Regions from separate parts of the Kitasatospora sp. NPDC053057 genome, predicted to be linked through region 2. Evidence: riboswitches for the same ligand, from Rfam matches in the RefSeq annotation. Region 2 holds a riboswitch; each other region holds the start of a gene.
What was found. Region 2 has a riboswitch for cyclic di-AMP ahead of ACIG5E_RS18050 (NlpC/P60 family protein). Riboswitches for the same ligand answer to the same signal wherever they lie in the genome.
Positions count from the first base shown of each region.

Region 1: it holds a riboswitch for cyclic di-AMP, as region 2 does, so the genes downstream of both, ACIG5E_RS01725 (hypothetical protein) here and ACIG5E_RS18050 (NlpC/P60 family protein) in region 2, are expected to answer to the same signal.
Region 3: it holds a riboswitch for cyclic di-AMP, as region 2 does, so the genes downstream of both, ACIG5E_RS33400 (M23 family metallopeptidase) here and ACIG5E_RS18050 (NlpC/P60 family protein) in region 2, are expected to answer to the same signal.

Region 1 covers NZ_JBITZP010000001.1:376,544-379,803, reverse strand. The annotation lists gene ACIG5E_RS01730 (hypothetical protein) at 1-369, shown strand, start outside; gene ACIG5E_RS01725 (hypothetical protein) at 411-1,793, opposite strand; cyclic di-AMP (ydaO/yuaA leader) riboswitch at 1,796-1,959, opposite strand; gene ACIG5E_RS01720 (MoaF-related domain-containing protein) at 2,397-2,726, shown strand; gene ACIG5E_RS01715 (alpha/beta hydrolase-fold protein) at 2,802-3,260, opposite strand, start outside.
Region 2 covers NZ_JBITZP010000015.1:110,725-113,984, reverse strand. The annotation lists gene ACIG5E_RS18055 (NlpC/P60 family protein) at 1-492, opposite strand, end outside; gene ACIG5E_RS18050 (NlpC/P60 family protein) at 719-1,843, opposite strand; cyclic di-AMP (ydaO/yuaA leader) riboswitch at 1,854-2,007, opposite strand; gene ACIG5E_RS18045 (NlpC/P60 family protein) at 2,345-3,260, opposite strand, start outside.
Region 3 covers NZ_JBITZP010000048.1:25,817-29,076, forward strand. The annotation lists gene ACIG5E_RS33395 (hypothetical protein) at 1-258, shown strand, start outside; gene ACIG5E_RS33400 (M23 family metallopeptidase) at 336-1,193, opposite strand; cyclic di-AMP (ydaO/yuaA leader) riboswitch at 1,206-1,364, opposite strand; gene ACIG5E_RS33405 (YiaA/YiaB family inner membrane protein) at 1,561-1,851, shown strand; gene ACIG5E_RS33410 (alpha/beta fold hydrolase) at 1,952-2,776, shown strand; gene ACIG5E_RS33415 (TetR/AcrR family transcriptional regulator) at 2,832-3,260, shown strand, end outside.

The DNA.
Region 1 (3,260 bases), on a different contig from region 2:
CCGGACCCCGCCCCGCCCGGTGGCAGGACCACCGTCCACGCCTTCGTCGCGAACCGCGGCCCGGACACCACGGCCTCGCCGTTCACCGTGATCGTCACCCTGCCGGACGGCGTGACACCGCAGGGCCCGTACTTCCCCGCCGACTGCGCGGTGCTGCGGGGCGGGCGCACGGTGCGTTGCGTCTTCGAGGCCGGACTGAAGCAGGGGCGCAGCGCCACCGCGCTCGTCCCGGTGCGGGTCTCCCGCGACGTGCCGACGGGCGTGCTGACCGGCGGGTCGGTCGAGGTGCACAGCCCGGACGACCGGGACGAACGCAACAACCGGCAGCCGTTCGACCTGAACGTGGTCGAGACGGCTGCCGGTTCCTGAGAGCGGCTGGTCTGCGGGCTACGTGCGCTCGGCGTCCGCGCTCAGCGGTAGACGCGCACGTAGTCGGCGGCGAAGGTGATCGGGGTGTTCCCCTGCGGCGCCGGGTGGTACTTGCCGGCACCGACCGAGAGGTTGAGGATCAGGTACGCGGAGAAGTCTGCACCCACGCCCTTGCCGTCCGAGTACACCTTGACGCCGTTGACGTACCAGTCGACCGAGTTGGCGCCGTAGTAGGTGCCGATGGTGATCCACTGGTCCTTGGCGACGGCCTTGGCGTCGGTGTAGTAGTCCGGGTTGCCGGGGTTGACGTGGTTGGTCAGCTCCAGCAGGTTCGGGTTGTCGGGGTGGTACTCGAAGGAGTCGATCTCCCCGTTGCCGTTCTTCCAGGTCCACAGGGCGGGCCAGGCACCGGTGACGGAGGGCATCTTGACCCGGGTCTCGGCGTAGTCACCGGTCTTGACCTGGAAGCCCTCGGCGGAGCCCTCGGTGGTCAGCAAGCCGGTGTTCCAGGACTGCTGGCCGTTCTCCAGGGTGGGGCCGCCGGGGGTGGCGGTGAAGGTGGCGACGCCGTTGGCGACGCTGACGTTGTTCTTGTTCAGCCAGTCGAGCTTGTTGTCGTCCGGGTTGTGGTTGCCGTACCTGTACGCGGTGCTCTTGTCGCCGACCCAGCGCTGGCCCCAGTTGATCGGGCCGTTGAACTCGTCGGACCAGGTCAGCGACTTGCCGGCGATCGGGGACGCCGGCGCCGGGGTGCTCGGGCTCGCGGTGGCGCTCGGGCTCGCGGTGGGCGCGGTAGTGGGCGCGGCGGTTGGGGTCGGCTTGGCGGTGGGCGCAGTGGTCGCGGTCGGCTTGGTGGTGGGCGCGGCGGTCGGCGCCGGCACGCTGGTGGGCGCGGCAGTCGGGGCCGGCGCGCTCGTGGAGGTGGCGGTCGGGGCCGGGGTGGGCGTCGACGTGCCGGTACGGGAGACCACCAGCTGCTGCGAGGGCAGGTTGTGCCAGGTGCCGCCGAGGTCCTGCCAGAAGCCGAACTGGGTGTACGTCCCGGCGGGCAGGGTGCGCGCGCCGCTGGTGAAGTCGAGCCCGGTGGGGCAGATCTGCACGTTGCCGGCGTTGCCCGGGAAGTCCAGGTTGGTGCCGCGCGCGTCGCGGACGCCGACGCCGACGGTCCTGGCGACGAAGCAGGACGAGGAGTGCAGGCTCAGCGAGGCGGTGGCGGCCTTGCCCGCGACCATGGTGGCGGGGGCGAGGCGGTCCTGGGTGACGGTCGGGCCGGTGGCGGCCTGGGCACCGGCGACGGACGGCAGCCCGAGCAGGCCGGCGCCGCTGATGGCGAGCGCGCCGGTGGCGGCGAGGGCGGCGTTGCGGCCGCGGTGGGACGGACGGGCATGGCGGGGTGCGCGACGGCGCCCGGCAGGAGGGTGCATGGGAGTCCTCTGCGACGCCTGCGAGGTGAGCTGTCGGATTCGGGCTGCAGTTGCCCGGCCGCCTGTGGAGCGGCTTCACCCCTAGCCGCGACCCGCACGCTGGTGCGCACGGGCCGGGCACTGACCTTGGTTCCCCCGCTCCCGTCCGCTGTGGTGCTCGGCTGCCCGCCGACGGGTGGACAGGACTCGGCGTCCCGGCGACGGGGTCCGCGAGGGCGGACGACCCGTTGCAGGCTAGGCAGGCTGTGCGTGAACGGACAACTCGATCGGTCCGGTTGTCGCGCAGCTCACAGTGGTGTCGATCAACGACGCTGCGTGGCAGCCGAGTTGATCAATCCCGGCGCCACGGCCGGGGCACCTCCAGGCAGGGCCTCGGGGTGTACGTGCCGTAGCGGGTCATGTACAGGTGCGGGGACGACCGGGGTGCCGGTGCCACCGGCGTCCCATCCGGTGGCGTACCGCACCGTGGCGCGGGGCCGCCCGAATCCGCCCGGTCGGATAAATTGGAAGCCTGGCATTTTCCGCGGTGCACAAGTGCACCGAGTCCGATGTGCCCGCCCGTACGGTCCGTCCCACGCTCCCGAGAAGAGGTCCCGCCCCACCATGACCGCGTCCCTGCCCGCCTTCGCCGGCCGTACCTACGTCTTCCGGGCCGACAACGGCGCGGCCTTCCGAAACACCTACTCGGCCGACGGCATGCGGCTGCGCTGGGAGGGCCTCGGCGAGTCGGCGGGCCAGTGGGAGGACGTGCGGCTGCACGTCGCCGAGGTCGCGCCGGGGATCTACTTCGTCAGCTGGACGGAGCAGAGCGGGATCACCGTCAGCCACGTGATGGACCTCAACGCGCTGACCGTGCGCGCCTTCTGGACCTTCGAGGGCGAGGGCGGCCGGGTCGGCCAGCTGCACACCGGGACGCTGGAGCGGGTGGCCTGAGCCGCGTGACGACGAACCGAACCCCCGGGGGCGGCCCCGGGGGTTCGGTTCGCTCTCGTCCGACGGAGTCGTCCGTCAGACGGTCTGGCCCGGCTGGTCGGTCTGGCCCTGCCGGCCCGGCTCGGCCGGCTGGTTCGGCTGGTTCGGCACCTTGAGGTGCTGGGACAGCCACTCCAGCGAGGAGGGCAGCAGCGCGCTCCAGGTCTCGAAGTTGTGGCCGCCGTTCTCGAGCATGCTGTACGAGACCTTCATCGGGCTGTGCACCCCGTCGATGAACGCCTCGGTGTCCTGCTTGTAGTTGCCGTCGCCCTTCTTGGTGCCGGCCAGCAGGAGGGAGATGTTCGGCTGCGGCAGGTTCTTCAGCCGCCACATCAGGTTGGCCTCGTCGCGGCGCTGCTTGCTGCCGCCGAAGAGGTCACCGGTGGTCGGGTCGTCGGCGGCCTCGTAGTACCCGGACAGGGCGACGGCGGTCGGGAAGACGTCCGGGTGGCGCATGGCCAGCTTGACGGCGCAGTAGCCGCCGGTCGAGTTGCC
Region 2 (3,260 bases):
CGCGGTCTCGGTGCGGCGCTGGTCGAGCCGGCGCTGACGGGTGACCAGCTCGTGCAGCGTCTCCTGCTGCCGCTCGGCGGCCTGGCCGAGGGTGCGGGCGCGGGCGAGGTAGGCCGCGGGGTCGGTGGAGAGCATCAGCTGGGCGGTCTGGGTCATCCCGCCGCCCCGGTACTCGGCCCCGGCCACCGTGGCCAGGTCCCCGCGCAGCTGGTTGAGCTGGTCCTGGGCGGCGGCGACCTCGCCCTGCAGGTTCGTGGTCTCGTTCAGGAGCCGCTTCTGCGCCTCCTGCGCGGCGTTGTACTTCTCCGACGCCTGCTCGGCCTCGTCGTACAGCTGCTCGACCTGCGCCTTGACGTCCTTGCGGTCGGGCGTGTCCGGCGCCCCGGGGGCGGCCTGGGCGCTGCCGACGGTCGCCACGCCCAGGGCCGTGGTGGCGGCCGCGGTCAGTACCAGCGCACGGACGAGCAGTTGGGAACGGCGGTGCACGGGCATGGCGGCAGCGGCTCCAGTCCTGCGGCGCGGCCCCGCGGCCGCGCCCCAGTGGGCGGCCGTCGAGCGGGAGTCCGGTGGCAGACGTTAGCGAGTCCGGGCAAGTGAGTCCAAACCCCTCCCGACCCGAATATTTGACCCCTATTCGGACACCAGGCCGAGTCGCCGGAAAAGCCGCAGGCCCGGCCCTCCGTGGTGGAGGGCCGGGCCTGTTGGCGCCTGACGCGGATCAGACCCGCACGATGGACGCCAGCGGCATGTTGGAGACGGCCTCGTAGCGGACCGAGGCGCCCGGCTTGGGCGCGTGCAGCACCTGGCCGTTGCCCGCGTAGATGCCGACGTGGTGGGCGTCGCTGTAGAAGATCAGCAGGTCGCCGGGCTGGGCCTGGGAGAGGTCCGAGCCGATCCGGGTGCCGGCGCCGGCCTGCTCCTGCGAGGTGCGCGGCAGCGACACGCCGGCCTGGTTGAACGCCCAGACCATCAGGCCGGAGCAGTCGAAGGAGCCCGGGCCGGTGGCGCCCCAGACGTACGGGCTGCCGATCTTGGAGGCGGCGGCGGACAGCGCGGCGGCACCGTGCGAGCTGCCGGGGGCGACCTTGACCGGCGCGGCCGAGGAGCCCGAGCCGAGGTCGGAGCGGCCGCTGTCCCGCGAGGCGCGATCGGAGGCGCTCGGCTGGGAGGCGTTCGCGGCGGCGTCCGCCTTGGCCTTGGCGTCGGCGGCGGCCTTGTCCTCGGCCGCCTTGATCGCCTGGCGCTCCTGCTCGGTCAGCGTGTTGAGCAGGTCCTGGGCGGCCTTCAGCTTGTTCTGAACGTCCTCCTTGGAGGCCTTCAGCTGCGTGGTGGTGGACTCCAGCTCGGCGAGCTTGCCCTGCGCCTCGGTGCGGTCCTGGTCCAGCTTGCGCTGCTGCTCCTGGAGCTGCTTCAGCTGGTTCTTCTGGGTGTCACCGGCCTGGTTCAGCGCCCCGGCCTGGTTGAGGAAGTTGTCCGGGCTGGAGGAGAGCATCAGCTGAACGGTCGGGGATATGCCGCCGTTGCGGTACTGCTCCCCGGCGATCTCGGCGAGGCCGCCCTGCAGGTCGGTCACCTGCGCCTGCTGGCGGGCCACCTGGTCCTGCATGCCGGAGACCTGCTTCTCCAGCTCCTGCTGCTTCTCCTGCGCCGCGTTGTACTTCTCGGTCGCCTGCTCGGCCTGCTCGTTGAGCTGGTCGACCTGCTCCTTGACCTGTTCCTTGGTCGGCTGCGGGTCGGCGTGCGCGCCGGTCTGCGCGGAGAGGGCGACGGCCGCGGCGGCGAAGCCGGTCAGGATCGAGACACGAGCGCGGCTGGCGGGCTTGGGACGACGATGGGACGCCACGAAGGCGGACTCCTTCTTCCTACGTCCGCCTACCGGGTGAGCTGACGGGTTCGGGCCGGAAGCATGCCCTACGACGCCTCACGGCCTCACCAACGGCCGACCTGGCGCCGATTCACCCCGGAGGAACGTGGTTCCCCGGCTCCGCTCCGCAGCGCCCCCGACCACTGGGCTCCCCTGTCGGGCAGTCGCTTCGACCTGCCCCGCTGTTTCGCGAACTCGACGGAAACCACCGCCGCCACCCAGGCTGGGTGATCGACAGTGCGGTGGTTCGGGGCACGACCCTAGTAACTGAACCGTGATCCGTTCAAATCCTTGTCAGAAAAAAGACGGAAGATTGCCCATGTTCTTTTGTGAAAATGACTGATGGTGATCGCCACCGCACGCAAAGCTGATCGACGCTCACCGATCGGTCGAGGAACGGGCGAACCCGAAGCGCCACCCCCGGATCGGGAGGTGGCGCGGATCACAGGTCCGGAGTCGAACCCCGGGCGTGTCGGGCCGTCAGACCCGGCGGATCGTGTTGATCGGCATCGCGTCGGCCTTCATCACCTTCACCACATCACCGGTGTGCGGCGCGTGGACCACCATGCCGTTGCCGATGTACATCCCGACGTGGTGCCGGTCGCTGCCGTAGATCACCAGGTCGCCCGGCTGGGCCTGGTCCAGCGAGGGCACCCGGGTGCCGACGTCGCCCTGCTCCTGCGAGGTGCGCGGCAGCGAGACGCCGGCCTGGCCGTACGACCAGACCATCAGGCCCGAGCAGTCGAAGGTGCTCGGCCCGGTGGCGCCCCACACGTACGGCGAGCCCTGCTTGCTCATCGCCTTGGCGACGGCCACGGCCGCGTAGCCGCTGGCCGGCGGCAGGCTGCTGAGGTCGACCCGGGCGGCGCCGCGAGAGGCGCGGTCGTCCTGCTGCTGCTGGGCCTTCAGCGCGGCCCGGTCGGCGGCGCTGAGCGAGTTCAGCAGGTCCTGCGCGGCCTTCAGCTTCTGGTTGACGTCCGCCTTGGCCTGGTTGAGGTCCTTGGTGGTGGAGTCCAGCGAGGCCAGCACGGCGGCCGCCTCGGCCTTCTCCTGGTCCAGCCGGCGCTGCTGGTCGAGCAGGCCCTTGAGCGCCTCGGTCTGGCTCTGGCTGGCCTGCTGGACGCTCGACGCCTTCTCCAGGTAGCCGGACGGGTCGGAGGAGAGCATCAGCTGGACGGACGGGTCGATGCCGCCGGTGCGGTACTGCTCGCCCGCGACCTGGGCCAGACCGGTCTGCAGCTGGCTCATCTGGTCCTGGCTGCGGGCCACCTGGTCCTGCAGCTGGTCGGCCTGCTTGCGGAGCTGGTCGGCGCGCTCCTTGGCACCGTTGTACTTCTCCGCCGCCTGCTCCTGGTCCTGCTGGAGCTGGTCGATCTGCGCCTTGACGTCGGACGTG
Region 3 (3,260 bases), on a different contig from region 2:
CTGCTGGAGCAGGGCCTGATGCGGCGCAGCTACCGCAACCTGGCCGAGCTGACCGCGCTGGGGCGGCCGATGCCGGACGAACTGGCCGGGGGCTTCGAGGAGTTCGAGGCGGCGGCGGCCGAGGTGGCGCTCGACCTGCTCGGCGAGTGGACGGTGCCCGGGCTGCCGCGGCTGCTGGTGGAGGAGTTCCCGGAGCTCGCGCCGGAGCCGGGCGCGGAGGAGATCGACGCGTACCTGGCGCAGCTGCCGCCGGAGTGAGGTGGCGGGGGGGGGGAGCAGCCCCGGGCGTGCCCCGGGGCTGCTCCCCCCGACGTTGTGACGGGTTCCCGGGGCCGTTACGGGTTGAGGCCGTGCTGCTGGAGCCAGGTCTCCGGGTCGACCGGGGCGCCGCCGCCGGGGCGGACCTCCAGGTGCAGGTGCGGGCCGGTGACGTTGCCGGTCGCGCCGACCTTGCCGATCTGCTGGCCGGAGGTGACCTTGCCGGAGCCCGTGATGATCGAGGACAGGTGGCAGTACCAGATCTCGGTGCCGTCGGGCAGGGTCTCGACGATCCGGTAGCCGTACGCGCCGGACCAGCCGGCCGAGGTGATGGTGCCCTGGCCGACCGCGTAGACCGGGGTGCCGGTGTCGGCGGCGAAGTCCAGGCCGGTGTGCAGGTGGGCCCAGTAGCGGGCGCTCTGGCCGTAGTGGGCGGAGAGGTTGTAGTCCTTCACCGGCAGGGTGAGGGCGGCGGCCTTGGCCCGCTCGGCCTCCTCGGCGGCGCGCTTGGCCTCGGCCTCCTTGGCGGCGGCCTTGGCCCCGGCCTCCTGGGCGGCCTGCACGCGGGCGCTCTCCTCGGCGGCGGTGCGCTGGCTGTCGGCCTGCTGCTGGATGCGGGCGGCGAGCGCGAGGCCGGGATCGGCGGCCAGGGCGACCGGGGTCTCGTCCGGGGCCTCGACGGCGGGCGCGGCGGCCGGGGTCGCGGAGGCGAAGCCGGTGGCGCCCAGGGTGGCGGCGACGGCGGTGACGCCGAGCAGCGGGGAGGCCCCTCGGGTCTGACGCGGCATCCGGTGGCGGTTGGCCTCGGCCTCCGGGACGAACGGGTCGGCGGGGCCGGAGTCGCGGGGCTCGGAGCCGTTCGGGCCGGGGTGGTCGAGGAGCTGGGTACCGGCTGCGGGGCCGGCCGGGTGTGCCGGGGTGTGCGTCGACGCCACGGAGGCGCGCTCCTTTCCTTCCTTCGCGCCTACCGGGTTAGCTGACGGGTTCGGAGCAGGAAGGTCTCCTACGGCCGGGCCGGAGCCCCGCCGATTCACCCCAAGGAACATGGTTCCCCGGCTCCCTGGCCTGCCCGGAGGCCGGCCGGCGGGATTAGGCGACGGCGCACGGTGCCGTCTGGGTACGGCGTTGACGACCGCGCTGCGTTATCAAACGTTAATCCTAGGAGGCCCTGATTCCAAGCCATCCGTCCGCGACGGCTGGGGAACAGGTGATCGGACGTCAACGAACGACCCCTCAGCCACCCGGTTCATCTGAGTACTCCTACTCATGTGCACCCCGGCCGGCCCACCGCATCCTGGCGCCATGAGCGCACCGATGCAGTCACGCACCACGGCCGCGTACTACGCCCAGGCCGTCCTCTCCTTCGCCATCTCCGGCACGGCCCTCGCCGCCGGGATCGCCTACCTGCCCGTCGGCGGCTGGACCCGGGCCTTCCTCGGGATCGGCCTCCTCTACACCGTCACCTCCTCGTTCACGCTGGCCAAGGTGATCCGGGACCGCCAGGAGTCCTCGGACACCGTCGCCCGGGTCGACCAGGCCCGGCTGGAGAAGCTGCTCAGCGAGCACGACCCGTTCAGGGTCGAAGGGACCTGAACGGGGCCCTTCGCGTGAGCCGCGACCCCTTGACGGCTAAGGCTATTAGCCGTAGCTTTATGGCTATCGGCAGCAGCGAGCGAGCCCGTGGAGGCCCACCATGAACGGCACCATCACCCCGAGCACCCAGTACCTCGACGTCCCCGGCGGCCGCCTCGCGTACGACGACACCCGGCAGGGCGAAGGCACCCCCGTCGTCCTGCTCCCCGGGATGCTCGACTCCCGCCGCGCCTACCGGCACCTCCACCCGCTGCTCACCGCGGCCGGGCGCCGGGTCATCACCATGGACCTGCGCGGCTTCGGCGAGTCCTCGATCGTCTGGGACGACTACAGCCCCTCCGCCGTCGCCACCGACGTCCTCGCCCTGCTCGACCACCTCGGCATCGAGCGGGCCGTCCTGGTCGGGCAGTCCTACACCGGCGCGACGGTCGTCAAGCTCGCCGGGGACGCACCCCAGCGGGTCGCCGGGATCGCGCTCATCGACGCCTTCGTCGAGCACCGGGCCAACGCGCTCATGAAGGGCGTCATGGTCGTCATGGGCGCCGCGATGGTCCAGTGGCCCGCGGTCTGGGGCTACTACCTCCGCAAGATGGCCTTCCCCGGCCCCCGGCCCGCCGACCTCGACGGCTACGTGGACGGGCTGGTCGCCGCCCTGCGCACCCCCGGCCGCAGGACCGCCACCCGCGGCCACGTCACCGGCGACTCCGCGCCGATCGGCTGGAGCGCGGCCGTCCGCTGCCCCGCCCTCGTGCTGATGGGCAGCAAGGACCCCGACTTCCCCAAGCCCGAGGCCGTCGCCGACCTCCAGGCCGAGAAGCTCGGCGCGCGGAAGGTCATGATCGAGGGATCCGGGCACTACCCGATGGCCGACAACCCCCGGGCCGTCGCCGACGCCCTGCTGCCCTTCCTCGCCGAACTCGCCTGAACCCGTACTCGCCTGAACCCGTCCTCCCCCCACGCTTCACGGAGAACCAGAAGCCATGCCCCGCGTAGGACTGACCCCCGACCAGGTCGTCGACCACGCCCTCGCCCTCATCGACGACCAGGGCACCGAAGCCCTCACCCTCGCCTCCGTCGCCGCCCGCGCCGGAGTCGCCACCCCCTCGCTGTACAAGCACGTCAGCGGCGGTCTCGCCGAACTCCGGCGGCTCATCGCCGTCCGGGTCACCGAGGAACTCGCCGACCGGCTCGCGGAGGCCGCGGTCGGGCGCAGCGGGGACGACGCCGTCACCGCCGTCCTGCGCGCCTACCAGGCCTACGCCACCGAACACCCGCACCGCTACACCGCCCTCCCCCAGGCCCCCCAACCCGACGACGACCTCACCCACGCGGCCACCCGCCTCGTCGGCGTCATCGTCGCCGTCCTCCGCGGCTACGGCCTCGACGGCCCCGAGGTGATCCACGCCGCC